2 regions of the Bradyrhizobium sp. STM 3562 genome follow, and region 2 is predicted to be linked to the other one. Evidence: predicted binding sites of a transcription regulator. Region 2 holds the regulator's gene; the other holds the start of a gene.

Region 1 (15,242 bases), 1.7 Mb from region 2:
GTGAAGACGTTCTTGAACTGCACCATGCCGGCGTTCGTGAACATCAGGGTCGGGTCGTTGCGCGGCACGAGCGGCGACGACGGCACGATCTCATGGCCGTTTTGGGCAAAGAAGTTCAGAAAAGTCGACCTGATGTCGTTGACGCCTGTCATATTCATCCAATCGGAAAGCTGGCCGTGCCCGCAAAATTAATGGTTTTCCGGCGCAACGCTTTTAGACAAGGGCAGCCGCGCTGTCCAGAAACTGTGCAGGCGGATCATGGACTTGCCGCGAAAGCGTAAAGTTCGTTGATAGATGCTGCGCCGCGTTGACAGCCTGGTACAGGTCGTGTTTCCCTTCGATCTGTTCAAGACAGCCACGTCGGGAGAGACCGGCTTTGATGCCGGCGCCGAAGGAGCAACCGCCCCGGAAACTCTCAGGCAAAAGGACCGTGTGGCTTTGATAACATCTGGAAAGAGACGCCGAGGGTTCTTGGCCTGACGCGTCCGCCGACGGGATAATACTCTCAGGCAAAGCGACAGATGGGGCTCAAAGGGTTGTCGGGGATGGTCCCCGGGAACCACGGAGGGCCTCCTGATGCTTGCGCGTGATGACATCCCCCTAAAACGCACTCCCCTCCATGCCCTTCATGTGTCGCTCGGCGCCAAGATGGTGCCGTTCGCGGGCTACGAGATGCCCGTGCAATATGCAGCCGGGGTTTTGAAGGAACACCTCCATACGAGGCAAAAAGCCGGGCTGTTCGACGTGTCCCATATGGGCCAGGTCGCGCTGCGCGCGAAATCGGGCCGGGTTGAAGATGCGGCGCTGGCGCTCGAGCGCCTGGTGCCGCAGGACGTTTTGAGCCTTGCTCCGCGCCGCCAGCGCTATGCGCAGTTCACCCACGAGCAAGGCGGCATTCTCGATGATCTCATGGTTGCCAATTTCGGCGACCACCTCTTCGTGGTGGTGAACGCCGCCTGCAAGGACGCCGATGAAGCGCATCTGCGCGCGCATGTGTCCGATTCGTGCCTGATCGAGCCGCTCGCCGACCGCGCACTGCTGGCCCTGCAAGGACCGAGGGCCGAATCCGTATTGGCGAAATTCTGTGCGGAGGCACCGAGCCTGCGGTTCATGGACGCCGGGCCGCGCAAAGTTGCGGGCCTTGACTGCTTCGTGTCCCGTTCGGGCTATACCGGCGAGGACGGTTTTGAGATTTCGGTCCCGGCGGAACAGGCGGAACAGCTTGCAAAGGCGCTGCTGCAAGATCCTGACGTCCTGCCAATCGGGTTAGGGGCGCGCGACAGCTTGCGCCTCGAGGCCGGGCTTTGCCTCTACGGTCATGACATCGACAGCACGACCACCCCGATCGAGGCGGCGCTGGAATGGTCGATCCAAAAGAGCCGCCGCCAAGGCGGCGCCCGCGCCGGCGGCTTTTTCGGCGCGGAAAAGATTCTCAGCCAATTTGCCATTGGTGCCCCGCGCCGCCGTGTCGGCTTGAAGCCGGAGGGCCGCGCGCCGGTGCGCGAGGGTGCGCTGCTGTTTGCCGATCGAGCCGCATCCGAGCCGATCGGCACGGTCACTTCGGGCGGCTTTGGCCCCTCCCTCAATGCCCCGGTCGCGATGGGCTATGTGCCCACGCAGCTTTCGGCCAACGGGACCCAGCTTTTCGCGGAAGTGCGTGGGCAGCGCCTGCCCGTGCGCGTCGCCGCCACACCCTTCGTTCCCAACACCTACAAGCGCTGAAGGACATCACATGACCACGCTGTTCACCTCCGACCACGAATGGCTCCGTATCGAGGGCGATGTCGCAACGGTGGGGATTACCGACTACGCGCAACAGCAGCTCGGCGATGTCGTCTTCGTCGACCTGCCCAAGGTCGGCCGCGCGCTGAAGAAGGCGGAGGCCGCTGCGGTGGTGGAGTCCGTGAAGGCCGCCTCCGATGTCTACGCGCCGATCTCAGGTGAGGTGCTTGAAGTGAACGAGGAGCTCAGTTCCGAACCTGCGCTGGTCAATTCCGATGCGCAAGGAAAGGCCTGGTTCTTCAAGATCAAGATTGCCGACAGAAACGAGCTCGGCGGCCTGATGGATGAGGCCGCCTACAAGGCGCACACGGCGTGAGAGCAGAGACCATGCGGCAATATTGGCTCACCAATCGGCCGGCATTCTCATCTCGTTATGCCCCGCCTTGTGCCGGGCATCCACGTCCTTTCGCTTGGCACATGGTGAATGGCCGGGACAAGCCCGGCCATGACGGAGCATTTCAACGGCTCGCAGAGAGGATCAACGCATGAACGCGCCCTTTAAACCGACCAGCGACGCCGCAGCCACTTTCGTGCGCCGGCACATCGGACCGTCGCCGCGCGATATCGAAGCGATGCTTCAGACCGTCGGCGCAAGCAGCCTGTCCGCGCTGATGCTGGAGACGCTGCCTGGCTCGATCCGGCAGAAGGCGCCGCTCGATCTCGGTCGCGCCTTGAGCGAAACCGAGGCGCTTTCGCATATGCGCGAGCTCGCCACGCAAAACCAGGTGTTCACCTCACTGATCGGCCAGGGATATTCCGGCACCATTCTGCCCACGGTGATCCAGCGCAACATCCTGGAGAACCCGGCCTGGTACACGGCCTACACGCCCTATCAGCCCGAGATCAGCCAGGGTCGGCTGGAGGCGCTGTTCAATTTCCAGACCATGATCTCTGACCTCACCGGGCTCGATGTCGCCAATGCCTCGCTGCTGGATGAGGCGACCGCCGTCGCCGAGGCGATGGCGCTCGCCGAGCGGGCCTCGCAGGCGAAGACCAAGGCATTCTTCGTCGACCATGAAGTGCATCCGCAGACGCTTGCGGTGCTCCGGACCCGCACCGAACCGTTGGGGTGGAATCTGATCGTCGGCGATCCCGCGACCGATCTCGCAAGTGCCGATGTGTTCGGCGGCGTCCTGCAATATCCGGGTACATCCGGCGCGGTGCGCGACCTGCGCCCGGCGATCGCGGCGCTGCGCGGCAAGGGCGCGCTGGCGATCGTTTCGGCCGACCTGCTCGCGCTGACCCTGCTCGCCTCGCCCGGCGAGCTCGGCGCCGACATCGGGGTCGGCTCGGCGCAGCGCTTCGGCGTGCCGATGGGGTATGGCGGGCCGCACGCGGCCTATATGGCGGTGCGCGATGCGCTCAAGCGCTCGCTGCCCGGCCGCATCGTCGGCTTGAGCGTGGATTCGCGCGGGGCGCCTGCCTATCGGCTGGCGCTGCAGACCCGCGAGCAGCATATTCGCCGCGAGAAGGCGACCTCCAACATCTGCACCGCGCAGGTGCTGCTCGCAGTGATCGCCTCGATGTATGCGGTCTATCACGGCCCGGAAGGGCTCACCGCGATTGCACGCAACGTGCATCGCCGCGCTTCGGTGCTGGCGGCCGGCCTGCGCAAGCTCGGGTTCGCACCGAGAAGCGAGGCGTTCTTCGACACCCTGACCGTCGAGGTCGGGGCGCGGCGGGACCAGATCGTGGCGCGGGCGCTGACTGAGAAGATCAATCTCGGGATCGGCGGAGCCGGCTTGCGCGTCGCGCTGGACGAGACCACGACGCCCGACATCGTCGAGGCGGTGTGGCGCGCGTTCGGCGGCAGCCTGTCCTATGCGGAGGTCGAGGCCGGCGCGCGCGACGCGCTGCCGCTGGAGCTGAAGCGCACGACGCATTTCCTCACCCATCCCGTGTTCCATGCGCATCGCTCGGAGACCGAGATGCTGCGCTACATGCGCAAGCTCGCCGACCGCGACCTCGCGCTCGACCGTGCCATGATCCCGCTCGGCTCTTGCACCATGAAGCTGAACGCCACCACCGAGATGGTGCCGCTGACCTGGCCGGAGTTCGCGGCGCTGCACCCCTTCGCGCCGCGCGAGCAGGCGGGAGGCTATCACGCGCTGTTTGCGCGGCTGGAAAAATGGCTCTGCGACATCACTGGCTATGACGCGATTTCGCTGCAGCCGAACTCCGGCGCACAGGGCGAGTATGCAGGCCTGCTCGCGATCCGCGGCTATCACGCCGCTCGCGGCGAAGGGCATCGCAAGGTTTGCCTGATCCCCTCCTCCGCCCACGGCACCAATCCGGCGTCAGCCGCGATGGCCGGCATGGAGGTGGTGGTGGTTGCCTGCGACGCGCGCGGCGATGTCGATGTCGACGATCTGCGTGCCAAGGCGGAGGCGCGCGGCAAGAATCTTGCGGCTGTCATGATCACCTATCCCTCGACGCACGGCGTGTTCGAGGAGCACATTCGCGAAATCTGCGAGATCGTGCATGCCCATGGCGGCCAGGTCTATCTCGACGGCGCCAACATGAATGCGCAGGTCGGACTGTCGCGGCCCGGCGACTATGGCGCCGATGTCAGCCATCTCAACTTGCACAAGACCTTTTGCATTCCCCATGGCGGCGGCGGTCCGGGCATGGGCCCGATCGGCGTGAAGGCGCATCTGGCGCCGTTCCTGCCGGGTCATCCGGCCCTCCTTCATTCGGAACGCGATGGCGAGCAGCCTCACGCAGTCGGGCCGGTCTCGGCCGCGCCCTTCGGCTCGGCGTCGATCCTGACCATCTCCTACATCTACATTTTGCTGATGGGCGGCGAAGGGCTGACCCGTGCCACGGAGGTCGCGATCCTCAATGCCAATTACGTGGCAGCGCGGCTGAACGCGCATTTCCCGGTGCTCTATCGAAATGCGAAAGGCCGCGTCGCGCACGAATGCATCATCGATCCGAGGCCGCTGAAGACCGCTTGCGGCGTCACCGTCGATGACATCGCAAAGCGCCTGATCGATTACGGTTTCCACGCCCCGACCATGAGCTTCCCAGTGCCGGGCACGCTGATGATCGAACCGACGGAGTCGGAATCGAAAGCGGAGCTGGATCGTTTTTGCGATGCGATGATCGCGATCAGGCGGGAGATCGCCGAGGTCGAGAGCGGCCGCTTCAAGATCGAGGCCTCGCCCCTGCGGTACGCGCCGCACACGGTGCACGACATCGCCGATGACGAGTGGAAGCGCGCCTACAGCCGCACTGAGGGCTGTTTCCCGGATGGGGTGTCGCGCATGGACAAATATTGGTCGCCGGTCGGCCGGGTCGACAACGTCTATGGTGATCGCAACCTGGTGTGCTCGTGCCCGCCGGCGAGCAATTACGCGCAAGTGGCGGAGTAACCGACAAATCCGTCACTCCGGGGCGCCTCGAAAGAGGCGAACCCGGAATCTCGAGATTCCGGGTCTGGTCCTTCAGACAGGCCCGGAATGACCGAGCCTCAAGGCGCGATCAGGGCCCCCCTTGACCGGATCCCAGCGCCACAGGCGATCGTTGGTGAGCTCCGTACTGTCCCACCAGCGGTGGATCCGGTTATGCCGGCTGAAATCCTCACCTCCTGCAAGGACGGCCTCGGCCGGGCGGCGAGATAGCTTGCGAAGTTCGCCTTCGGATGGCAACGGCCCCAAACGAAGCGAAAGCAGAACGGGACGACGAGGTCAGCGCGCTCGGCGCGGATAAGACTTAGGCCGGAAGAGCTGGTCAGGATTAGCCGGGACGCCTTGGCCTTGCTAGCCACTGCTCGTCGCATGATCTTCGCCTCCGCCCTTTCTTAATCGGCAGCATCCGACTCGAGCTTCAGCGCGGAGTTCGCGCGAGGGCGTTTCGGTCAATCCTGCCGGCGGCCGCCTCAAAACGTACATGCCCGGCACGGGGGACGGCCGGGCATGACGCTAACCTTCGCTAATGCGGCTCACGAAGGTCTAAGGCCTTACTCCTCCGCCGGCTCTTCGCCGTCGGCATCGCGCTCGGGCGTGCCGGCGAGGATCTGCTCGGCGATCAGGCCGGAGTTTTGCCGGATGGCGGTTTCGATCTTGGCGGTGATGTCGGGATTGGATTTCAAGAACGATTTGGCATTCTCCCGTCCTTGGCCGAGCCGCTGACTATCATAGGAGAACCAGGCGCCGGATTTTTCGACAATGCCGGCCTTGACGCCGAGGTCGAGAATCTCGCCCATCTTGGAGACACCCTCGCCATACATGATGTCGAATTCGACCTGCTTGAACGGCGGCGCCAGCTTGTTCTTCACCACTTTCACGCGCGTCGTGTTGCCGACCACCTCATCGCGCTCCTTGATCGAGCCGATGCGGCGGATGTCGAGGCGGACGGAAGCATAGAATTTCAGCGCGTTGCCGCCGGTGGTGGTCTCGGGCGAGCCGTACATCACGCCGATCTTCATGCGGATCTGGTTGATGAAGATCACCATGGTGTTGGACTTGTTGATCGAGGCGGTGAGCTTGCGCAGCGCCTGGCTCATCAGGCGCGCCTGCAGGCCCGGCAGCGCCTCACCCATCTCGCCTTCGAGCTCGGCCCGCGGCACCAGCGCGGCCACCGAATCGACCACCAGCACGTCGACCGCGCCGGAGCGCACCAGGGTGTCGCAGATTTCCAGTGCCTGCTCGCCGGTGTCGGGCTGCGAGATCAGGAGTTCGTCGATATTGACGCCCAGCTTGCGCGCATAGACCGGATCGAGCGCATGCTCGGCATCGATGAAGGCGCAAATGCCGCCCTTCTTCTGCGCTTCGGCCACCGTATGCAACGCGAGTGTCGTCTTGCCCGAAGACTCCGGCCCGTAGATCTCCACGATCCGCCCCTTCGGCAGGCCGCCGACGCCGAGCGCAATGTCGAGCCCGAGCGAGCCGGAAGACACCGTCTCGACATCCATCGAGCGGTCGTTCTTGCCGAGCTTCATCACCGAGCCCTTGCCGAATTGCCGCTCGATCTGGGACAGCGCGGCGGATAGCGCTTTGGACTTATCCATGGAAGAACCTTCGACGATACGCAGGGCCGGGACGGTCATCTGTTAACTCCTTATGGCGGGGATTCGCGAGTGGGACAAACGGTTGAAAGAGGCGGCCGACGGTTAAAAAACAACGTACACCATTTGTTCCATGTTCGCAATATGTTCTTTTTTTGCAAGATGCAGCGGAGCCCCTCTGCCGTCCCCGCCGCGGCGGCTAGGACCGACGCGAGCGCCAACTTTCCTGGCCGATTGTGAACTTTTGGACAGACCAGCCGCGAATTGTCCGCTTAGCTGTCCCCGTTTCATTTCACCAAATTGTATTGGCGAATCGTCCGGTGGATCTCCAGGCCACCGGATTTTCGCGCCTACGCCTGATGTTCATGAGCGCGGTAGCCAGCAGCGTGTTGGCCTGCCGAGACTCGGCTCCGTCAGTTTGAACCAAACACCTGCCCATTCGTTGCGCAATATCACTGGCAAACGGCACGAGCCTGTGGGCGCTGGTGGCTGAGAGACCGGTCGCGCTCCCGCCTGCAAGAAAGGGTGCGCGCTATGCAGGATCGCCACGGCGGCCAGCGTCTGTTCGGCACGACCGAGGAGCTTGCCCGGCAGACCGAGCGGACGCGCGAAATCACGAAACAGGCGGTCGAGCTTCTTCGGCAGCCCGTGCCGGATACGTTTCTCGGCCGAAAAACCCAGGAGCCTTTCCCCAGGGAGGAACAAGGGCCGATGCCGAAACCCCAACGCGGGTGAGGGCTAGCCAAACCGGCACGGCTCTTGCTTGGCAAAGACGGCCAGCACCACGGAAGCACTGGTGCAGCAAGGCCGGCCCGGTGCACCCTGTTACCCGGCAAAGGGTGCGCCGGGCGGCCTTCACAGCAGATCCGGTTTTCCCTAAGGCCCTTCCGCTTCGCTGGGCCTTGGTCTCCCCGATTTGATGAGCAGTTGCGCCTCGGTCCTCCTAGAGTGCGGACATGGACAGGCGCTATACCGCCAGGGAAAAGGCCAGGATAACCGCCGGCGCCATTGTCTCCCTGGTCATTGTCGGATGGATGGTGCTCCTCGCCATCGCAGCCCTCTCCGCGCGCTAGGCGGATGGAGCCGGCTGGGTCGAAGGGTTCCTCGGGGAACCAAGCGCCCTACGACCAATTGTGAACATTCGCTGCGGAACGGAATCGCGGTTCGCGCGTGATGTCTCCCGACGGGGGTTCTTGTCGGGGATCAATGGACCGTGCCTGGAAGACTCTACTTCGCGCGTCAGGCCGCGGCGCTGCTAAGGTTTGCCAAATCCACGTCAAACCCGGAGCTGGCCGCAGCTCTGGTGGCGAGGGCTGCCGCCTACAAGTCGCAGGTCGACGAGAGAGCCTCGGAGGCTCCCGACCCCAGCCCTCACCCACCGGACGTCGAGGCAACGGAATAGCCATCCTGCTTCGTTCGTAAGCTCAACTTTGATGTCCGCTGCGGCTTCCCGGTGAAGCACGGGAGAATCCGTTCGAAGCGTGGACGCAGGGCGCCTCGCACCGGTAACCCCGGCAGTCTGCGCCCGGCTGCTGCGGTTCCGTCGCCAGCCTATGATGCGCGGCCGCTCATCGCTTTTGGAAGAGTTCAATTCGTAACACGGGAACCAATTTCTCGATTGCCACTTGACGCACCAAACCTGGACGGGGGAGCGGCCATTGGAAGCGAACGAGATGCCCGTCATCCTGGTCGTCGAAGACGAGCAGGTGATCCAAGGGATGATCGAGGAGACGCTGGCCGAAGGGGGCTATGAGGTCGCCATCGCCGCCTCCGGCGAAGAGGCGGTGAAGCTGATTGCGGGCGATGAACACAAGTACCGGGCGCTGGTGACCGACATCAATTTATCGGGGCCGATGGATGGCTGGGAGATCGCGCGCCACGCGCGGGAGCTCCGCGCGGATTTTCCCGTCGTCTATATGAGCGGCAAGGATGCCGAGGGCTGGACCTCGAAGGGCGTTCCCAACAGCATCATGCTCAGCAAACCGTTCGCTCCCGCGCAACTCGTCACGGCGGTGTCCCAGCTCCTCAATGTAGGGACAGGTCCGACTGCAGCTTGATGTCTCCAACAGCGGAGCGGCGCCCAAAAAAACGGCCCCAGTGTTTGCAGCCGGGGCCGTGAGGGGTCGTTGCCAAAGCGGGGGCAAACCGCACAATAGCAACGCCGATATGGTGCGACGCCTCGCCGGTTCCGTCTCTAACCTATGATGCCGCGAAGATGAGAAAACCCTCAATGCGACGGCCCCAGCTCAGGGGAGAAGCCGGGGCCGCTCTTGCGGGGGTGTATCTAAGGGACGATACGGCAAGCTAACGGCGCCGACCGGCAATCGTTCCCGCGCCTCTCTCCCCTTCACCGTGATGGCGGTCCTGATCGTACGACCGTAATCTTTGGGTCGGGCTTCCGGGGCGATCTGAGCGTTCACTCGCGCCACTGAGATCTCGTGCGTCGTCATGCTCCCGCAGCAGCCGAACCAGTTCGGCCATGCTCGATCGGTCGGTGCGGTGATCCGCAACATGCGGCGCGATCTCGTCAGGATGGCGCGCCCGCTTCCTGGGGCGCGAAAACAGGTCGATGAGCTTCATGTTTTGCTTTTGCCGTGTGGGCCAACGGAGAGCGAATCACCGACACTCGCAAGCCAAGTTTGATGGCTGACGTCAGTTCCGACGATTACGCATGTGAATTCTTCGCTCGCGGCCGGACCAACGCGCGACTTCCGCACGGGTTGCGCGAAGTGCTGTGTTTTCAACACGTTTTTCGCGCATTTCGTCCGTAGTTCTCCGCGGAAGAACAAAGTTCCTCATCACGAACGAATCGCGGCCACTACCGATGGCGCTTTCAACTTCATTGGAAGAAGGCGTCACTGTCTTGGAACGGTGATACGGCCCGGGCATAATCGACCGCATGAAAAAAGGCGACATCGTCTGCCCGGAGTGCAAGGCCGGCATCCGCCGGATTGAACTCAATTCGCGTAAGGGACACGCGGGCGAATTCCGCTGTCCGCTGTGCAATTGCTTGCTGGAAATTTCCGACGGCTCTACGGAAATCGCCTATCGCCTGACGGTCGCGCCGGAAAAGCTTTTTGAATAGCGGATGTCAGATCTTTCTGGCGAGACGTGACCCGTCGTCCGCTCGCAACACATCACGCCCATCCGAAAGCGCCCGCGAAGCGCAAAGTGGAAGCCGCCTTCGCTCGCGACAAGCACGAAGCATTTGCGCCGAAATCATGCTCAAAGAGCGAGATGAGATCATGATCTCGTTGCGCCCAATCGATCATGCTCCGAGGCTCATTTACGCGACCGCACCGTCCGCTTAAGATCCGGCGCAAACTTCCATCATCCCCAAGTCAAGCAATGACCGTGCACACGCCCAAGCTTCTGACGCCGGAAGAATTTGCCTCGCTCCTCGAAGTCGCGGTAAGCGCGCCCGACGTCTACGTTCCAGCGGCGCATCTGAGCAAGCTCGTCGCGCTCGGCTATGTCGCGCTGACCGCCAAAGGTCCCCTCGTCACCGGCGACGGACTGATTCGCATCACCGAAAGCGAGTAGCGGTACAACCGCGCACCTGAAGCGGGATCGAATTACCGCGAGCCGTAGTCTTCCGGAATTGAACCTCCCGCCTTTTGCGCCTCCATTAGCGGCATGCGTCTGCGCTCACCCTTTTGAAGGGCGGAGCGGTATTTTCGTTCATTGGTTCTACCATGCCGCTCTATTTTTTTCGCATCCGTAACGGTCGCTATTCGGGCGCCTCGGAAATCGGCAGCGAATGCGCCGATCGCGACGCGGCCTGGAAAGAGCTGACGAATGTCTGCGCCGACATCGCCAGTGGTCTCTCCCGCAAGCTCCAGGAAAACTCGGAGTGGCAGATGGAGATGCTGGACGAGCAGAAACAGCCGATCTTCCGCATTCGCATCGTGGCCGAGACGCTCGACGGGGCGTAACCCAAGCAACGAAGTGCCGCGCTGCCGAACTGATACGGCCTTTCCTTAAGTCAAACGTTGATGCGACGATCATTTCCACGGCCCGTCAGCTCCAAGCGCGTCGGCGGTTGAAATCTCCGCGATAGTTGGCCGGTGTTGATGCAGATCAAAATGGCGGGATGCCATGTTGGCAAATAGTCGTCCAGTATGGGTCATATTCTTTTCAGGTGTCCGCAGACCGGACTGATCGTGCAGCGAGGAGATCGACCCGCACGATCCGCAATGCACGTATGAGGCGGTCGTCTGCAAGGGCTGCACCCGGCTTCACTTCGTCAATCGCAAGACCGGTAAGCTGCTGGGCGAAGACGGGGCAGCCTAGCTAGGCTCTCGCTCCTTCGCCGGAAGAACCCGGGCGACATCCTTAGGCGCTTGGCTCGCGCAAGCTCCTCAGCATGAGGGTTAAAGCCGGTAGTGACGCGATAAGGCTAGTCCGCGCTGCGCAGCCGCCGCATGGTGAATTCGATATCGCCGCCCGGCAGCTCACGCCAGCTTTCCACCGCGCTCATATAGCCCGCCTTGGGGTACCGGGTGAGAAAGTCGCGCGCCTTCACCCTCGCCTTCTCGCGCGGCAACGTGAAGGTTTCGCGTACATAGCCGTCATCCGGCTTCCGCCGGCCGGCCATCCGAGTGGCGAGATCGCGCGGCAAAGTGGCCATGCCGCAACTCCGGTACAGATACGACCGGATTAATATAGGTCCTGGTCCGCCCCAGGTGGAGTCCGAGGAAGGTTGGAAAACGCGCGGTTGGCCGCACGCCGTCAGTTGGCGCTGCTGCCGGTCCTGGCCTTCTTCGCCGTCGTCTTGGTGGACGGCGCGGCCGCCGTGCTCTTGGGCGTGTCGTTGCGCACGGTGCCCCAGGGATCGCTCGACGTCTTGGCGTCGGGAATCTTCTTCAGCGATTCCTTATAGGCCTTGTCACGCTCCTGTTCGGCTTCCCTCTCCTCCGGCGTCTTGCTTTGGGTCTCCGGAATCAAGTTGATATTCGGCATCTGCGCATGGACCGGCCGCGCGAGGAACGCGGTCACCGGCGCTCCGAGCAGAGCGAGCGCCGCGGCGACACGAGCAAGTTTCATCGAAGGCTCCCCTGTTTTTGCTGCCCTATATCATTGCGGGCGCGACGCAGCCAAGCGCGTCAAAGGTGGTCTGATCTGCAGGATTTCGGCCCCTGAATCCAATCGTCCCAGATCGGACCGCATTTGGTGCAACCGCTCAGCATCAGGCCGACCGTGATCACGCCAAGAACCAGGATCCACCGCCGCAGCATCGAAGACCACTCCCCATTGATACCATCATAGGGTTCCAAGTCGGGCATTTTCAAGCCGCCCGGGGTTCCCTTCCGCACGGCCAACCTTAAAGTCGTGTAATGAAAAAGGCGGCTCATCGGGGAGGATTTTTCGTTCATGCAGCAACAACAGACGAGCGCCAGCTTCGGCATCGACGAAGCAAGGCGCGTTCTCACCGACGTATTTGCGCCCTGGGTGCAGGACCTCGGCCTGTCGGTCGAAGCGATCGATCATGAGCCGCCGAAGGACACAGCGAGCGACTGGCAGCCCGGCGCGATCCAGCGCATGGCTTTTTCCGAGCGGCTGTGCCGGCATGGCGGCGTGGTCTGCGGCCAGGCGCTGATGGCGCTTGCCGACACTGCAATGGTGATTGCAATCCTTGCGGCCAATCGCGGCTATCGGCCGATGACCACCGTCGATCAGACTACGCATTTCATGCGCGCGGTCGCCTCCTCGGACGTCCTCGCGGACGCACGTGTCGTGCGGCTCGGCCGCACCATGAGCTTCGGCCGCGTGACGCTTCTCGGCGCCACCGACAACAAGCAGGTAGCGATGGTCTCGAGCGCTTTTGCGATGCTGTGAAGCAAAAGCCGCGCCGTCGTGGTTAATCGATCCTGAATCGATACGCTATCGCGAAATGCACAATTTGTTCAAACTAGAGTCCCGCACTTCAGAATTGACGAGCCATGAGCAAAGCCATGAGCGAGAGCTTTATCGAGAAACGCACCCATGCGAGACACCGCGTGCTCAAGGGCGGACGGCTTGCGTTTGATGGCGGCGGCGGCATCGACTGCATGGTGCGCAACATCTCACCGACCGGGGCACGCCTGGATGTCGCAAGACCGATGGGCCTGCCGGAGCAGTTCACGCTTCTGATCGAGGCCGACCAGTTCAAGCGCCGTTGCCACTCGGTCTGGAGTCACGACAGGCAGATCGGCGTCGCGTTCGACTAAACCCGCCTTCGCCGCCCCAAACCCGACCCGCTATTTCTTGTCGGGGCTCGCAGGACGCGTCATGCCCCATGGATCGTATTTCCCCGTGGGCTCGGGAATTCGATCAAGCGCTGCCTTGTAGGCTTTCTCATCGACTTGGGGTTTCTTCGGTTCGGACCGGCTGTCATTGCCTTGATGCCGCCTGCCGCCGCCTCCGCCCATCTGCGCCTGGGCCGGCAGCGCGAGCACCGCCAGGATTGCGGCCACCGCCATCATGCTTCTCATCACATGTTCACCCCTGTCCTGTCGTCGCCCGCAGGCAAGCTACAGCGTGGAATGGCGGCGACAAAGTGCCGCAAGATGTTCATTCGAGGCATTCTAGTCGCACCGTGATCAGCAATTGTTGATCGGGGACGACGAGACCAGTGGAGTTCCAATGCCACGTTTTCTCGGCATAACTCCACCCGATGGGGTGTTACAAATTCATTCAACTCGGGATGATCGGCAGCGCGGTGCTTGGGCTCGCAGGCTGCGGCATTGCCGACAGCCGCTCGCCGGTGCCGGCATTCATGCGTGCGAAGGAGGCGGACCCGCCGCCGCCCGAACCGCCGCCGAACGTCAAACAGCTCGTCCACGACAAACTGGACTCGGTGTTCGTCAGCACGTCCTATCCGCAGAACGTGGAGGTTTCGCAGCCGGTGCATGATCCGCGCGGCCCCGGCTGGACCGCCTGCGTCAGAGCCGACGTCAATTCGGCGACCGGCAAGCCGATCGGCACCGAGACCTACCGCATCACCATCAAGGATGGCGAGATCGTCGACCGGCGTCGCGTCGATGACAACGACAATTGCGTCACCGAGAACTACCAGCCGATCTAGCTCCCTCGCCGCGCGGAACCGGTGCACGAAAAGCACGCGGGAACTGCACGTTTCCGGAACGAAATGCGAGCCGCGTTTTTGTCACGCGAGGGCAGCGTCAAGGAGGAGACAGCTATGAAGGCATTTGCAATTGCATTGCTGGCGGGCATCGGTGCTCTGTCCGCCGGCAGCGCGAAGGCGACCGACCTGCTTGGAAGCAGCGGCTACAGCAATCCCGATCCCGTGCAGCAGGTTCGCCTGGTCTGTGACGACATGGGACGCTGCTATCACACCCGCGGCCACGCCTATTCCTATGACTATGGGCCGCGCTACCGCTATGAGCGCCGTTACTACCGCGAAGAACCGCGCGCCGGCATCGGCATCTATGGACCCGGCGGAGTGGGCGTCGGCGTAGGCGTCGGTCCCTATTAGGAGCATGATCCGGAAAAGTGTGAAGCGGTTTTCCGAAAAGATCATGCTCAAACAAAAATAAAGCGCGATGGCGATTCGACCTAATCCCATCGCGCTTTAGTCGCAAGTTCGGCCGCAGGCGAGAGAACCCGCTGACCGTGGTCAGCGGGTTCTTTTCGTCGTACAGGCGCGATGCGTTTCAGGCGCCAACGAGCGCCTTCTCCTCGAATTCTTCAAAGGCCGCGATCGCGTTCGCGGCATCCATCGATGACGGGCCGCGGCGCATGTAGTTCGCAAGCCCTGAACTCCGCGAGCTCCTGCCAACGCTTTACCGATTGTATTGCGAACCCGGATAGTCCGGACACCTCGGTCGCGTGCGGTGTTGTTTCTCTCAAGGTCCTTGGCGGCCGGCTGCAGCGTAGACAGCCCGTTAACATTACCGTTCAAATTGCGCGCGCACACCAACCCTATTTTCCAACCTTTCCGCTAATTCTTGGCGCGGCTGCCGTTTGGGGAACGGCACCGCTAGACTCCCTGCAAAGCGGAAACGGGACGTGGCCGAGATGACCGATACAGCGATGGTCCGCCGCGCATCGACGAAGGATGCCGCGATATCGCGCGCGCTCGCCGAAGCCGCCCCCACTGTCGCTAGCGCCCTTACCTCCCTCACCGCGATCGACGCAGAGCGTTGGAGCGAGTTGAGCCACCAGGCGATCGAGCCGAACGGCTACTACCTGCCGGACTGGGGGCTTGCGGTGAACGCCTCTGCGCCCAGCCGGACCGGCGCCTCGGCACTCGCCGCTTGGGGAAATGGCCCACCGATGCGGTTGATCGGTCTGATGCCGGTGATTTCGCTATGGCGCGCTTTCAAGATCCCACTGCCTGCCCTCGTCAGCGCGCATCCCTACGGAACGCTATGCACGCCCTTGATCGATCGCGATGCCGCCGCACAGGCGGCGGCGGCGCTGCTGCAGGCCGCGCGGCAGGCCGGCGCCC
Region 2 (15,242 bases):
AGTCGGCCTTAACGCGCTCGAAGACCTCGCCGAACAGGTTGAGCTGCGAATAGGTGTCAGCGCCCGCGGCGGTGGCTCTGGCGATCAGGTGCGAGCTTTGCGGCCCGGTCACCAGAAGGGTCAGGCCAACACCTGTCAGGGAACCCATTACAAAGAGCCAATTCTTCCGCATCGCTGCCGCTGCCTTCCGCGCTGTTGGTGATTTCGCGCCCGCCTGACCCGGTCAGGTATGATTGAGGCGCCAAGCTCACAATACCTTTCTGGTTTCTTCAAGGCCGACTGGCCAATCCGACCTGCCAGGTCGACGGTTTCGTTCCAAAACCGCGCTTGGCGCGGGTCGAGAGCCAATAGCCAAACTGCGGCGGTACATTTCGGAACGCGCCCTCCGAGCCTAATTTCAAGGCAGCGTCCATTGGCCAATTCGGATTATTCAGGATTTCGCGGCCAATGGCGATCAAATCCGCTTGTCCGTTTTGTAGGATTTGCTCGGCCTGATCACCATGGATGATGAGGCCGACCGCCATGGTCATGATACCCGCCTGGCGCCGGACATGGTCCGCCAGCGGCACCTGATAGTTGTATCTGATTTCGCTTCCCAAAATCGGCGCAAGATCCGTGATTCCGCCCGAGGAGCAGTCGATCACATCGACTCCCTTGGTCTTGAGAATCCTGGCGAGCCGGACGCTCTGCTCCGGACCCCAACCGGCGTGGTCCTCCACCGACAGCCGCACGAACAACGGCTTGCTGTCAGGCCAATGCGCACGGACGGATTCCGTTACCTCAATGAGGAAGCGCATCCGATTCGCTTCCGATCCGCCATATTCGTCGCCGCGCTGGTTGGAACGCTCGGACAGAAATTCATGGACCAGGTAGCCGTGGGCGCCATGCAGTTCCAGCACCTCGAACCCGGCCTCCTGTGCGCGGCGCGCCGCCTCGCCCCAGGCCTGCACGAGGTCCTTCACCTCGTCTCGCTCCAGCGCCCTGGGCACCGGCCATTTCTCGCTATGGGCAATCGCGCTGGGCGCGACCGGCGTCCATGCCTCCCAATCCTCGATCTCCGGTGTACGCTGTAACGGCCCCCCGCCTTCCCAGGGGCGGTAAGCGCGCGCCTTGCGGCCGGAGTGGCCGAGCTGGATCCCGGGCACTGCGTTCTGTTGCTTGATGAATTTCACCAGCCGCCGCAGCGGCTCGATGAACGCATCATCCCAGATGCCGAGGTCGCCGACAGTGCCGCAGCCGCGCCGCTCGACCTTGGTCGATTCCACGATCACCAGGCCGGCGCCGCCGGCGGCGAACTTGCCGGCGTTCATCAGGTGCCAGTCGGTCGGAAACCCCTTCACCGCGGAATATTGATGCATCGGCGGCACCACCACCCGGTTGCGCAAGCTCACGTCGCGGAGCGACAGCGGCGTAAACAGGAGCGGCCCGGTCATGGTGATGTCCTTGCTGGTTTCCTCAAACCCTAAACTCTCATTCGCGTCTGCATGCGCAGCCTATGCCCGGCTTTGCGAGCAAGCCATGCAATTTTGGGATGGCATGAAGCCCTCGGAAGCGATACCCGAAAGGTCCAAACAAGCATCACATTCCCGGGAGGACTTTCATGAACGACGCGACCCCGATCCGGCCAAACCGGAACGTCGAGCTTGGCGCGAGCAACGAACCCTTCCAGAACCTGCATGAGTTCGTGCGCAAGGCGCGCGCCAACCTCAACCAGAACGCCTGGGATTACATCGTCGGGGCCGCGGAGACAGAAACCACGATGCGCCGTAACCGCATGGCGCTGGACGAGATCGCGTTCCGGCCGCGCGTGCTGCGCGATGTTTCCAAGGTAGATCCGTCCGTCGAACGATTTGGCCGCAAGTTGCGCCTGCCGGTCATGATGGCACCGGTCGGTGCGCTGGAGATTTTCGAGCCGGTCGCGGCGGCCGCCGCGGTCACGCGCGCGGTCGGCAAATTCGGCGCCGCCCATATGCTGAGTTCGGTTTCCGAGCCTGGGCTCGAGAAGGTCGCCGAAGCCGCGCCCGACGCGCTGCGCATCTATCAACTCTATGTGCGCGGCGATGATGCCTTCGTCGACGACTGCGTGAGCCGGGCGGTTGCGAACGGTTACACCGCGTTCTGCCTGACCGTCGACACCGCCCATTACAGCCGGCGCGAACGCGACATCGCCAAGCGCTACGTCCGCGAAAGCCGGCTGCGCGCGACCGGTGGCGATTACCAGAAGTCGCTGAGCTGGCGCACGGTCAAGCTCATCAAAGACAAGTACAAGATCCCGCTCATCATCAAGGGCATCGCCACCGCGGAGGACACCGCCATCGCGCTCGATCACGGCGTCGACTGGATCTACGTTTCCAATCATGGTGGACGACAGCTTGATCATGGCCGCGGCGCCATGCATGTGCTGCCCGAGATCGTCGATGCCGTGAAAGGCCGGGCCAAGATCATGATCGACGGCGGCTTCTGCCGCGGCTCCGACGTGGTGAAGGCGGTCGCGCTGGGCGCCGACATTGTCGGGATTGGCCGCCTGCAATGCTGGGCGCTGGCCGCGGCTGGCGAGAGCGGCGTGCTGCGCATGCTGGAACTCTTGGAAGACGAAGTCATCCGCACCCTCGGGCTGCTCGGCGTCACCTCTTTCGCCGACCTCAACAAATCCTATCTCCACCCCTCGACCGCCACCAACGCGCCGAGCGTGTTCAGCGCATTCCCTTTGGTCGACATCGAACCGTATCGCTACTGAGCTATAGGGGCGGAGCATTCTCAACTGGTATCCTCAGACGACATCATGACCTCCGCCCTCCTCTCGCCCGGCGCGGCCGACGCGCTCCTGTTCGATCTCGGCCGCGTCGTGATCGACATCGATTTCGAGAAGGCGCTGGCCTGCTGGGCCGGCCACGCCGGCTGCACGCCGGCCGACATCGCCGCGCGCTTCGTGCGCGACGACGCCTACCGCCATCACGAGGTCGGAAAGATCAGTGATGCGGCCTATTTCGAGAGCCTGCGCACCTCGCTCGGCATTCCTCTTTCCGACGATCAGTTTCTGGAAGGCTGGAACGCTATCTTCGCCGGCGAAATGCCTGATATCGACGCGCTGCTCGCGCGCGCCGCCAAGCATCTGCCGCTCTATGCGTTCTCCAACACCAATGCGGCGCATGTCGCGCATTTTCCGAGCGTCTATGCCGACGTGCTGGCGCATTTCCGCGAGGTGTTTTTCTCGTCCAGCATCGGCCTGCGCAAGCCGGATGCCGCCGCCTACCGTCACGTGATCAACGCAATCGGCGTGCCCGCCTCACGCATCGTGTTCTTCGACGATCTCGCCGAGAACATCGAAGGCGCGCGGGCCGTGGGGATCCATGCGGTGCATGTGAAATCAACTGCCGATATCGCCGAGGCGCTTGCCGCACTGGGGATCTGAGGCGGCCCTCTGTTCGGTCATTCCGGGGCCCCTCGAAGAGGCGAACTAATCTTTAAGATTCCGGTTCGGTGCTTCGCACCGCCCCGGAATGACGGTCAGGCAGTGCGAGCCTCCTACCCGCCTTTTTAGGAGACGGCTTTGTGGGACCGTTTCCGCTGCATTCTGTCGTTCCGACCTACCGGTCCCAGCAAGGCCGCGAGCAGTAAGAGAACCGGACAGATCAGCCAGAGGTAGAATCCTGACCCAAAGCCGCAGACCGCGTTGCCGGCGACGTCATTGGGTAAATAGGTCAACGTCACCGATGTAGGAGCGAGCACCGCAGCCAGTATTGCAAATGCCGATTTGAGGGATCTGCCCAGCGGCAACGCGGCGATAAGCATCAGCGGGTTAGCGAACCACCCAAACTGCCCGATGAGTATCCCCAACGATCCCATGACGAGAAAGAACCATCCCGGCACTTCATCCGGATTTACACAATCAATATTCTTGAAGGCATCTTTGCTTATCGAAACTGCCGGCGAGAACAGACAAGAGATGAAAAGAACAAGTGCCCCAATGTAAATGAGCCGCATCATTTGACTGCGGCGCGCCATTGAAAACATGATCAGGAAATCCTTCGAAAAACGAAATCAGAACTGCGCATCCATTTTCCGAGGTGTCCAGCACTTCCTAGCCCTCTCTAATCATGCGTTCGCGATTCGGGTATCATAATACACCACAATTCCTGATTGTATTCACCGTTCGCCGGCGCGACGCTCATGCGTGAAGGGCTGATCATGGTTGCAATTGCCCCGCTCTTCGTCCGGTAGAGACGGCGGAGGCAATCCGTTCCATGTCGTGTCGGTTTGGGGCAACCCAATCATCGCTGCCGGCGCCAGGCCGAACAGCACCTAGTCCAGTGTCGCGGGCGTGAAGCTCAGTGGCTCATGTTGCGGGACGCGTCGATGTGGCGGGGGCCGCCCCCATGCACTGCTGCACCTCGCCCGGCACGTTATAGTCGCGCATGATCGTGCGGCTGTCGCGCAGCCCACACGCTTCTCGCTGCACCACAAACATCCAGAGTGCGTGGCCGGCCTCTCTCACCAGGGCGCGTCGCGCCTGCTGCGCTGACGCCGTTGCGTCCGAGCGCGGATGGGCGGCATCGAACTCCCGCAGCCTGGCGAGGGCTCGTTCCAGCGCGCGCCCCATCCGTCCAAGCGCTGTGGCCCTCTCCTCGGCGAGCTCATAGTCGAGAATGCCGACGGGAGCGCGATGAAGGCGAAAATCGCGAGACATCCGTTGTGTATAGCGCCACGTCGGTCGCATGCGCAACGATGCGCCCTGCGGGAAAGTACCTGCAGGACCTGCGCAATCACAGACAGCCTCAAAAAGATTTTAGAGTGCTTGGCCGTGCAGATTGGGCGTTGTCCTCTATCTAAAGGCGGAGAAAGGACCAACCATGATGACCATGAAACTGGCGATTGCGGCGCTCGTGACCGTAGGGCTGGCGGCAGCACCCTTTGCTGCGGAAGCGAAGAAGCACAGGCAAGTCAGGCGCCATATTCCGATAGCGCAAGCCGAAACCTATGGGATGTCTGGAATATCGGCGACGCAACCCCGAACCTATGGGACATCAGGAAATTCTGTCGGAACCGTCACCGCTCCGTCGGTCGGATCGTACAATTGGCCGTCGGTCGGCGTGACCAACTCAGTCCCCACCTGGAGCAACACGAATCCGGGCGTTCGCAGGTAACGGGAAGATCAGCACGGCCCACAGCGGGGTGTGAGTTGTCAATACGATGCGGGCCTGGCGGCCTGGCGTTCCTCGACGGCGCGCGATGAGACGACTGCTGGACGCCGCCGCGGCGCTCGCACGTCTGCACCTGCCGCGCATTGATGCTGCGTCCACATAGCTCCGCGCCTTGGAGGTGATCATGCGCTGAGCTGCGCAGATGAAGGCGGTACTTAAGCCGCATTCGTGTGGCCGCGCGACTCCGTTTGAAGTCAGTGCCATGCTGATCAACAACAACTTGCCCATAGGTCAGCACTGCTGCGTTTTTCGAATCAGCTCAAGATGATTCCCTGCGTCAAATATCTTAGGAGTTCGTTATGGTGGTTCGACTTTCCTTTGGACTTTTGATCGCAACGAGCTTGGCGCTGACGGGCTATTTTGGTGCGGCAGCCTGGCGTCTAACCAGCGACCAACAACTCGAGAGCGTCGGATCGAAAGTACCTTTCGAGTTCGCCCGTTCGCGCCGGCCATGATACGCGGCATCAGCAATGCCCTGGTAGCACTGGTGCTCGCGTCACTGATCGACAAGTATTTTTACGACGGGCGCTACACTGATGCCGCACTTTCGATACTGAGCCAAGTCCGGCACTCATTAGGATTGTAAGTTAGGATTGTGAGGGCGCTCCGGCGCCATTCATCAATTAGAAACCATGAAAAATAATCTGCAAACTTTCGGGAAACCGAGGGCACCTCTCCGAGTCGAATGAGCGGAGGGCCGCGGAATGACTGATCCGGGTTTCTTGAGAGAGCAGCAAGTCCGTATTGACCGCTATCGGGCTTTAGAGCGCGAGGTGACCGATCCGCTCGCCGCGCGCCTGCTGCACGACATCGTCCTCGAGCTTGAAGCGGATGCTCAGCGTTCCCGCTTCAATGCTCCTCACCACGATGCCCCCAAACGCGGCGTGTGATCTCACACGAGCCTGAAGAACGTTCTACGCTCACGGGGTAACGGTTGGGACGGCGCCACTTCCCTCCAGCCGCGATCCATCTTGTCGCCCCTGCCGTTTGAAAAAGGGCGTGAGACGAGCTGTCGGAGCTGCGAAACCCAACCTGAATGGCCAAGTGATGGGAGATGTTGGACATCATGCATCACGTTTACCTTGCCCTCACCTTCACTGGAGTGGTCGTGCTTGTCTTTGTCTCCCTCCTTGCCCTGGAGAGGCTGATAGGGTGACCCGGCGCATGGACGCCACGCTTTTCTTTGTTACCTGAGGTAGTCCGCCACCAGTCAGGTAAGGCTTCATTTACCTACAAGCCCAATGATTTACCGGTCGTTTAGGAGGTTTCCACCATGCGTGCGGAGCCGCGGGATTTCCCATTCGCGACACCAACGGACCCTGCTGAGCAGACGCCTCATCAGGAAGCAGGAGACGGTCAGTCTCAGATCCATGTCCTTGCCGGCGACCGCATCGCTGCCGCCGATTCAATCCCGTCAGGCCCGGACGAACCAGCAATTGATCTGGCCCAGGTCCGGGGGTTTGGTTTCAGACAGATCGCAAGATTCAAGGAGATCCTGAGCGGGCTCCACAACCGGATGACGACCCGGTGGAATTGGGTGACCCTCCGCCCGTCCTTGATCGGAAGCGCCCTCGTCTTTGCCTTTGGCCTCGGCTGGGCATGCGCATCTATGCTCAATTCGAACCCCGATGCGAGCCTGAGCTCGCCGGACCAGAAAGATGCGAGCTTGGCCTCGCTTGACCAGGAAGCGGACGCGTCACCTCGGCGGCCCGGCTCCGAACAAGAAAATGTCCGGCATCATCACCATCGCATTGCAACCGCGGCAACCGCCCCTCCACCAGCGCCTCCTGAGTCAGACAAATCAAAGCCGCCAGCATCAGTCGCAAGCGCGCGCGCAAGCCCTTCGGGCACCGTTCAGATGCGCGCCGAACCGCAGGGCTCGATTTCCCAGAGCACGAGGGAGCGAACATCGCCGGTTCGAGCGTTGCCGGGCTCGAGCGATCCGCCACGGCGGCTTGTGCCGTTCCCCGAGTCGAAACCGACCACCATCGCCGGGTGGAGCGTCCGTGAAGTCCATGGCGACAACGCGGTGCTGGCCGGCCCCGACCGCGTCTGGACCGTGCGAACGGGAGATACCGTGCCAGGGGTAGGCCGGATCGATACGATCGTGCGATGGGGCAATCGTTGGATCGTCGCGACCACCGCGGGACTCATTTCGACCGAATAATCTCGCGCTCGGGACGAGCATGGGCCGTTCCGAGATTTTCTTCAGAAGATCGCGCCAAATGATCCCGAGAGCGCCACTCTTGCCGATCCGCCATTCACGGAGATGATGGTGCCAGCGCACCACCATCGCGGTATCATGCTCTACTTGGACGATACTTGGACGATCGATGGCGGCCTGTTGACCCCGACGAAAAACAAGCGCGCGTCCATCGAAGGCCGGTTCGCGGCAGACATCGAAAAGCTCTGCGCGCCGGTCATCACTTTGAAGGGAGCAACGAGATAGGGGAGCGACGAGATGAGCGATGCTCAGGGTTTCCAGATCGAGGTGCCTCAGGAAATAGTCCAATACTGGGGCTGGTTCTTGGCTTTCGGCATCGGGCTCGTCGTGCTCGGCCTCGCCGCGATCGCCCGATCGTTCAGGGCGACGATCGTGACCATGCTGTTTTTTGGATGGCTGCTGATCATCGCCTCCGCACTGGAGATCGTGCAATCCTTCATGGTGGGGCACTGGGCCGGATTCTTCCATCACCTGTTCGCTGCCGTCCTGTTCGGCGTCGCAGGCCTCCTGCTGATCACCAAGCCTATCATGAGCGCCGAGACATTGACGCTGTTCATGGGCCTGTTCTTTCTGATCGGCGGCATCTTCCAATTCGTGACGGCGCTGGTGCTGGGGTCGGCCGGCTGGGAGTGGCAGGCCCTTGATGGAGGCATCACCTTCGTGCTCGGCATGCTCGTCGTGTCGCAGTGGCCGATCTCGGGTCTTTGGGCCATCGGCCTTTTCCTCGGCATCGATCTGATCTTCTACGGCGCCGCTTGGATCGCGGTCGCGTTGAGCCTGCGCACGGCTTGAGCGATCGATCTCAGTACGGCTTGGCCGGCCCTGCGAGACAGTCGCCGACGTCAACTCCCCAATCGCGCCAACGCCGCCTTAGCGGAATATCTTCGCTAAGGCGGCGTTGGCCTTGCACTGGGCACTGAAATTCCCAGCCGTCGGAAATACTGCACTACGACGCCGCACGCGTTCAATGTTCCATACCCCCACACCGGAATGATACGGAAAAGTCATACCGATCGCGTTCCCGCGGTTAATCGCAGGTATTAGTACCCGATCCCATGGGAATTGTTTGTCTCTGGTTTGGAACAGCCCGGTCGGTTTGCGCGTTTGAGGTGCGTGCCGTGCCAGCCCACGGCTCAAGCGTCCGGGAGGCCCTGACACCTGCAAGGCGTCGGGGCCTTTTCTTGCGCGCTCAGCTTATGCCTCTTCTTCGATCAGCTTACGCCCTGGGTGGACGCATCATAGATCCTGCACCGCTGCTGTTGTTTCGCCGGGCGCGGGCTCATGCACGAGGTGCAACCGCTCCAGCGAATTGCATGCGCAGGCCAAGCGAACGGGCGCCGCCTTTGCCTCGCCGCGCGCTCTCGGCTAGAAGCGACCCGCGATCCCAAATGCGATCGCAGAATCTGGAGTTTTGCCCGTGGCCCTGATGCCGGTTGCCGACGCACTCGCCGCGATCCTCGATGGCGCCAAGCCCTTGCCGGAGGAATCCGTCGCATTGGATCTCGCCTATCACCGCACGCTGGCGCGCGATGTCGTGGCGCTGCGTACGCAGCCGCCGCAAGCGATGTCGGCGATGGACGGCTATGCCGTGCGCGCGGCCGATGCCGCCGAGGTCAACGCAAAGCTCAAGGTGATCGGCGAGGTCGCCGCGGGCCGGCCGTTCGACCGCGCTCTCGGCAAAGGCGAAGCCGCGCGCATTTTCACCGGCGGCGTCATCCCCGAAGGCGCCGATGCCGTGGTGATCCAGGAAGACACGGTTGCCGACGGCGGCGCCATCACAATCAAGGAAGCCGCGATCCTCGGCCGGCATATCCGCCCCGCCGGCGTCGACTTTCGGCAAGGCGACGTCCTGCTCGAGGCGGGAAGCCGTCTGACCGACCGCGATCTCTCGCTCGCCGCCAGCATGAATTATCCGGAACTGCCGGTGCGCGGCCGCCCCAAGGTCGCCCTGCTCGCCACCGGCGACGAATTGGTGATGCCGGGCACCGAGCCGGGTCCGGGCCAGATCGTCTATTCCAATGGCTACGCCCTGCGCGCGCTGATGCGCAGCGAGGGCGCCGAGGTCGTCGATCTCGGCGTCGCCGCTGACACCATGGAGGCGACCGTCGCCGGTATCCGCCGCGCCCGCGATCTGGGCGCCGACATCCTGGTCACCACCGGCGGCGCGTCGGTCGGCGACCACGATCTCGTCAAGAAGGCGCTGGAAGCCGAGCGGGTCAGCATCGCGTTCTGGCAGATCGCCATGCGGCCCGGCAAACCGATGATGCACGGCCGGCTCGGTGCCATGCGCGTCGTCGGCGTCCCCGGCAATCCCGTCTCGTCTTATGTCTGCACCCTGCTGTTCGTGGTGCCGCTAATCCGCGCGCTTTCCGGCCGCAAGACCATCCATCACGCCCGCGAGGCCGCCCTGCTCGGCCGCGACATCGGGCCCAATGACGTGCGCGAGGATTACTTGCGCGCAACGCTCGATGACCGCGCCGAGGGCGCCCCGATCGCAACACCGGTCACCCGGCAGGACTCCTCGCTGCTCAACTATCTCTCGCGCGCCCGGGTACTGGTGATCCGCCCGCCCTTTGCGCCGGCGGCGAAGGCCGGCTCGCCTTGCGAGATCCTGCGGCTGCCGGAATAGCTGCGCTCGATGACTTGCACCATCGTTCCGGGACGATGCGAAGTGTCGAAATCCGCAAATGACGGCGCATGTGGCCGGCATGATTCGGGCGAGATCGGCGGCATCCGCTCGCGCATCGTGCCGTTCGCGCATCTTGCGAGCACGCACGCGAGCGGACTAAGGTTCCGCGCGCGCTTTTCACGCAAACTAATCGCGTTCACCGGAAATTAAGTGGTTGCGGAACACTTATCGAACATATAGTGTCCGTTCATGATTTGTTTCGACGATCTAGGGGGAGCCGACGGCTCCGACATCCCGGAATCGAACGACATCAACCTGGGGATTGGTCGCGATGCTTACGCGCAAACAGTATGAACTTCTGCGTTTCATCAACGAGCGGCTGAAAGAGGCTGGCGTTCCGCCCTCCTTCGACGAGATGAAGGATGCGCTCGATTTGCGCTCGAAGTCGGGAATCCATCGCCTCATCACCGCACTTGAGGAGCGCGGCTTCATTCGTCGCCTGCCGAACCGCGCCCGCGCCATCGAGGTGATCAAGCTGCCCGAACTGTCGCCGGCGACCTCCGGCCGCCGCGGCTTCACGCCCAGCGTCATCGAAGGCAATCTCGGCAAGGGACGCGGCGCGGCCGCCGATGATGGCGAGCGTCCGGTGGCCGTTCCGGTGATGGGCCGCATCGCGGCCGGCACGCCGATCGAGGCGCTGCAGACCCGCAGCCATACGATCAGCGTGCCGCCGGATATGCTCGGCTCCGGCGAGCATTATGCGCTGGAGGTGCGCGGCGACTCCATGGTGGATGCCGGCATTCTCGACGGCGACATGGCGCTGATCCAGCGAAATGAGACCGCCGATACTGGCGACATCGTGGTCGCGCTGATCGACGACGAGGAAGCGACGCTGAAGCGTTTCCGCCGTCGCGGCGCCTCGATCGCGCTGGAACCCGCGAACACCGCCTACGAGGTGCGCATCCTGCCGCCGAACCGCGTCAAGATTCAGGGCAAGCTGGTCGGGCTCTACCGAAAGTACTAAACTGTCTGCGCGCGCCTGACGCACGTGAGGCGCGCGACTGCGATTGCGTTGGCACTGCCGGATGCCGATTCCGGCAGAGTTGGAGTTTGTGCCCCGCCAGCAATGGATGCGATGCACACGTCGAGCGCTGACGCTCAAAGGAAATGCACACAGTCAAACGGATGTGATCGCACTTCGCCATTGCGGGCCGCATAATCGCCCACAAGCCCTCTGAGACTGGAGGGCTCGTCCACTCTGATAGAGGCCTGCGCCTCGAAAGAGCGCGGGTTGACTATCTCAAGCGAGGAGCAATCCGATGTGTGACTATAGCCTGCATGCCGTGGCGTCACGTCCCGCTCAGGTTGGCGAAACGCTGATCACCACGACATTCCGCGGCACCTCGACCCGCGGTTTTGCATCAGAGAGCGATCCGACGGTCGCGGTCTGCATGCTGCCGGGCACCGAGCTCGCCTTCGCCGACAACGTTCGCTATGACAATCGATGGATCTGGACGCGGACCGTCAACTTCCGTGTCGGAAAATTCAACACCATCGATACGCACATTCCCGATCGTCATCATGATGCGATCGAATTTCCGGATGGCAGCCACGTGCTGGTGACCCTGCTCTGCGAGGGCCAGCGGGTAACAGTGCTGCAGTTGCCGGTGACGCACCCTGTCGGCACGCCCGCGCACACCGCGGAGACGACGCCCGCGACGCGGCGGTTGCCGGTCGACTGAGACAGTTAGCGCAATCGATGGTTCCGCCGGTTTTTGCCGGCGGTGCCGCGCGCGTATCGAACGTGATTTTTGAGTGGTTTGTAAACGCGTCCTTGGAGCTGACCTGTGGTCAACAAGATCACGTGGCAGAAGGCCGGGCGGGTGGCGCAGCCTGGCCGCTATATGTTTACGTTTGGCTGGCTCACGGTGACGGCCGAAGATATCGGCATCTGGCAGCAATTTCCCAACGCGGCGTTTACGCTGGTCAGGCTGCCGGGCAGCGGCGACGGCATCGCCGAAGAATTTCACCTGGGCGCCTTCGATATCGCTCAAGATGATATGCGCCGAGAGCCGGCTGCGGCCGGCTCTCAGAGCGGAGAGATCGCTTAGCTACTTCCGCAATGCACTGGCGACGGGACCAACGAGCTGTTGCGCGAGCATGTGGTAGCCCTCCGGAGTCAGATGCATGCCATCAGGCTGGTGCGGTTTGCCCCGGAACATTCCGTTTGGCAGCATGACAACCCTGACCCCCATCGCCGTGAGCCGACGTTGCAACTCAATGGTGTAGTTGGGCGCTCCCTTTCTCAGATCATTTCCGCCGGGCTGAAGAATCACGACCTTGGTCCCTTTCGGAACTGCGCTTTCCAGCCGAGCCATCATGCCGCCCGTGGTGTCACCGCTGATGCCCGCATTGATCACGTTGACGTCCAAGCCTCGCGCACGAAGCATCGCCTCAAGCTGTGCCGGGTACGCCTGGTCAGGCGAGACGCCCTTGCCGGCGGTGTTGCTCGCACCGAGGGCGACGACAGTCGCGGCATGTGCTCCGCCAAGCTGAAAGAAAACCGCCAACGCGACAAGTGGAAGAAGCAGTCTGGATATGACGCTCATCTTCAGATCCTGAATTTGATTCTACAGCAATAGCTCGGTGCATCAGCATCCCAGATGTCGAGCGTCAAGCACACACGGCCCTGAAACCGCCGCGGGGCCTCCAGATCCGCCAAGGTGAGGATGACGGCGGAGCAAGACCCGATTGTTCACTGCTGGCGAATAGTCCTTTCCGGTTTTCCCGGGTTCCCGGACTCATGCTCCCGCACTACGTGACCTGCCGACGCAACAACACCCGAAGCGCTCCCGCTTCACTAAGCGTCAGCAATGAGGAGATACCCCATGCGCAAGGCCGTTCTCACTACCCTCGGCGCCCTGCTGATTGCCGCAACGACCGTTCAGGCCGCTTCCGCCGCTGAGCACGATCGCACCCGCAAGGCCCCGCCGGCTGCGACGACCAGCCAGCAATTCCGCAATTCCAACAACGCCGCCGCATCGTCGAGCGGGCTCGGGGTGTACTCGGGCGGCTGGTCGGCTCCCGCCGGTCACTGACGGCCCCGCGAACGAGAAAAACTCCGGCCCAGCGCCGGAGTTCTTTGCAAATTTTGTCAGTCGTCCGGCTGCAGATCGGATTCGGAGGGCGTGGCGTCCTTGCCGCGCTGCGCAGCCGGGCGCGACAGATTGGCCGTATCGGTCTCGGCATAGGCTGCTGCCGGAGACCACGGCCGGTCAAAGCCGCGCGGCCTCACCGCCTCGACGTCAAAGCCGCTCCCGTCGCGCCGCAATGCCAGCGCCCCTTGTCGCCGCAGCCGATCGCGGTCGATCACGGCGGCCGCACAATCCTTCGACGCCTGATGGATCGTCACAACAAGCGCGGCGCGATCGCAATCATCAAGCAAGGCGTCCGCGCGCAGCGCCTGCGCGACAAAGGCGCCGTCGGCCATCGCCACCACGCAGCCGGCCTCATCGCATGAGACTCCTTGCGCGAGCGAAGCTTCGCCGCCCGCTCTGGGATCGGCATCGGCGGCAAGCCATTCTTTCACGAGGAATGCGTCCTTGCCGGTCTGCATCAGATGCAGGTGTCCGTCGCGGCCGCGCACCGCAACGCTCCGCCCGTCGCCGGAAATCAGCACATCGGCCGGCGGCGCGGCGAGCGCCCAGACCACGGCTAAGGCAAGCACAAGCGCGCCCGACCAGCGCAGCGGCGTGCGCAACAGTCCCATCACGATGATACCGATGGAAGCCAGGGCCAGCGGCGCTGCGCCGAACGCCGCCATGCGGCCGATCGCGCCGGGCAGATGCGCCACCCTTGCGTAACCACGATCATCCAGTCGATGCCAACGCCCATCAGCCACCAGAAAAAACCGTCGAGGCCGAATGGCATCGCGAGCAGCCCGAGCAGCCCGGCCGGCATCACGAGCGCCGAGACAACCGGCATCGCCGCGAGATTGGCGAGCACACCGAACGGCGTGACGCGATGGAAATGGAAGGCGGCGTAGGGCGTGGTGGCCAGTCCCGCCACCAGCGAAGCCAGCATCAGCATCATGAGCTCGCGGCCGCCCCACAGTGCCACGCGCGCAGCAGTCGAACTGTCGGGCGTGGCCAGCAGGCGGGGCATGCCAACCTGCACCAGTGCCACGAGTGCCAGCGTCGCGGCAAAGGACATTTGGAAGCTCGGATGCACCAGCGCCTCCGGCGCGATCGCCAGCACGATCATGGCGGCAACCGCGAGCGTGCGGAAGGTGATGGCGCGGCGGTCGACCATCACCGCGATCAGCACCACCGCGGTCATGAAGAACGATCTTTGCGTCGCCACCTCCGCGCCCGAGAGCAGCAGATAAAACGCCGCAGCGACGAGTGCGGCAGCCGCCGCCCACTTCTTGATCGGAAAGCCGACGGCAAGGCCGGGTATCAGCGCCAGCAATGCGCGCACGGCGAAGAACACCACGCCGGCGACGACCGCCATGTGATAGCCGGAGATCGACAGCACATGGCCGAGGCCGGAGATGAACATCGCATCGTTGACCGGCTCGGAGATCGCATCGCGCCGCCCGGTCAAAAGCGCGGTCGCTATCGAGCGCTCATCACCCTCAAGGCGCGTGCGGATGCGCGCATCGATGGCATCGCGCAGGCCCTGCATGAGTGCGGCGTAGCGCAAGGACAGCCCGCCACTCTCGGGCGGTTTGGTGATGGTGATGCCGCCCATCGCGAATCCCGACGCACCGATGCCCTGGAAAAACAGGTCGCGCGCGAAATCGTAGGACCCCGGCCTCAAGGGCGAGAGCGGCGGCATCAATCGCGCCTTCAACTCGACAAAGCTGCCGACATCGGGCGCGGTGCCTTTCTTCACCGACAGCCGAACGCGCTCGAGCTTCAGATCGCCGCGTTGGGCTTCCATGTGGACGACGCGCAGCACGAAGCGGTCCGTGCGCTCACGAATGTCGCGCGTCTCGACGAATCCGGACAGAGCGACCGAATAAAGCGGCCGGGACAGCACGATATGGGCGACATGCGCAGTTCTGAATGTCGCCGTGGCGAACCCCGCGGCTGCGGCGGCGGTCAGCACGAGAGCAGGAAAGAATTTCCAGCGCCGCAACAGGAACGCCGCGAGGCAAAGCACCAACGCGGTGAACGTGGCGACC

What was found. Region 2 encodes LexA, which represses DNA repair genes until DNA is damaged. Its sites were predicted from a motif close to TGTTCNNNNTGTGTTCNG; they were not measured.
Region 1: recA (recombinase RecA) is a predicted target of LexA. The motif match lies at 6,925-6,942, and genes of this name have one in related genera.

The regions. Positions count from the first base shown of each region.
Region 1 covers NZ_CP120694.1:2,973,951-2,989,192, reverse strand. The annotation lists gene alaS (alanine--tRNA ligase) at 1-152, opposite strand, end outside; glycine riboswitch at 351-441, shown strand; gene gcvT (glycine cleavage system aminomethyltransferase GcvT) at 577-1,722, shown strand; gene gcvH (glycine cleavage system protein GcvH) at 1,733-2,098, shown strand; gene gcvP (aminomethyl-transferring glycine dehydrogenase) at 2,268-5,156, shown strand; gene recA (recombinase RecA) at 5,744-6,832, opposite strand; gene P6U23_RS13635 (hypothetical protein) at 7,325-7,525, shown strand; gene P6U23_RS13630 (response regulator transcription factor) at 8,464-8,847, shown strand; gene P6U23_RS13625 (hypothetical protein) at 9,095-9,370, opposite strand; gene P6U23_RS13620 (hypothetical protein) at 9,690-9,875, shown strand; gene P6U23_RS13615 (hypothetical protein) at 10,139-10,333, shown strand; gene P6U23_RS13610 (DUF6894 family protein) at 10,486-10,725, shown strand; gene P6U23_RS13605 (hypothetical protein) at 11,190-11,420, opposite strand; gene P6U23_RS13600 (hypothetical protein) at 11,522-11,836, opposite strand; gene P6U23_RS13595 (PaaI family thioesterase) at 12,164-12,628, shown strand; gene P6U23_RS13590 (PilZ domain-containing protein) at 12,745-12,999, shown strand; gene P6U23_RS13585 (hypothetical protein) at 13,030-13,263, opposite strand; gene P6U23_RS13580 (hypothetical protein) at 13,446-13,856, shown strand; gene P6U23_RS13575 (hypothetical protein) at 13,971-14,267, shown strand; gene P6U23_RS13570 (GNAT family N-acetyltransferase) at 14,810-15,242, shown strand, end outside.
Region 2 covers NZ_CP120694.1:4,703,413-4,718,654, forward strand. The annotation lists gene P6U23_RS21845 (S41 family peptidase) at 1-172, opposite strand, end outside; gene P6U23_RS21850 (NADH:flavin oxidoreductase/NADH oxidase) at 270-1,433, opposite strand; gene P6U23_RS21855 (alpha-hydroxy acid oxidase) at 1,601-2,737, shown strand; gene P6U23_RS21860 (HAD-IA family hydrolase) at 2,783-3,412, shown strand; gene P6U23_RS21865 (hypothetical protein) at 3,538-4,014, opposite strand; gene P6U23_RS21870 (DUF6665 family protein) at 4,337-4,687, opposite strand; gene P6U23_RS21875 (hypothetical protein) at 4,851-5,144, shown strand; gene P6U23_RS21880 (hypothetical protein) at 5,906-6,091, shown strand; gene P6U23_RS21885 (hypothetical protein) at 7,060-7,368, shown strand; gene P6U23_RS21890 (HdeD family acid-resistance protein) at 7,663-8,217, shown strand; gene glp (gephyrin-like molybdotransferase Glp) at 8,843-10,054, shown strand; gene lexA (transcriptional repressor LexA) at 10,386-11,078, shown strand; gene P6U23_RS21905 (hypothetical protein) at 11,374-11,796, shown strand; gene P6U23_RS21910 (hypothetical protein) at 11,959-12,165, shown strand; gene P6U23_RS21915 (GDSL-type esterase/lipase family protein) at 12,166-12,663, opposite strand; gene P6U23_RS21920 (hypothetical protein) at 12,943-13,152, shown strand; partial or broken gene P6U23_RS21925 (ComEC/Rec2 family competence protein) at 13,209-15,242, opposite strand, start outside.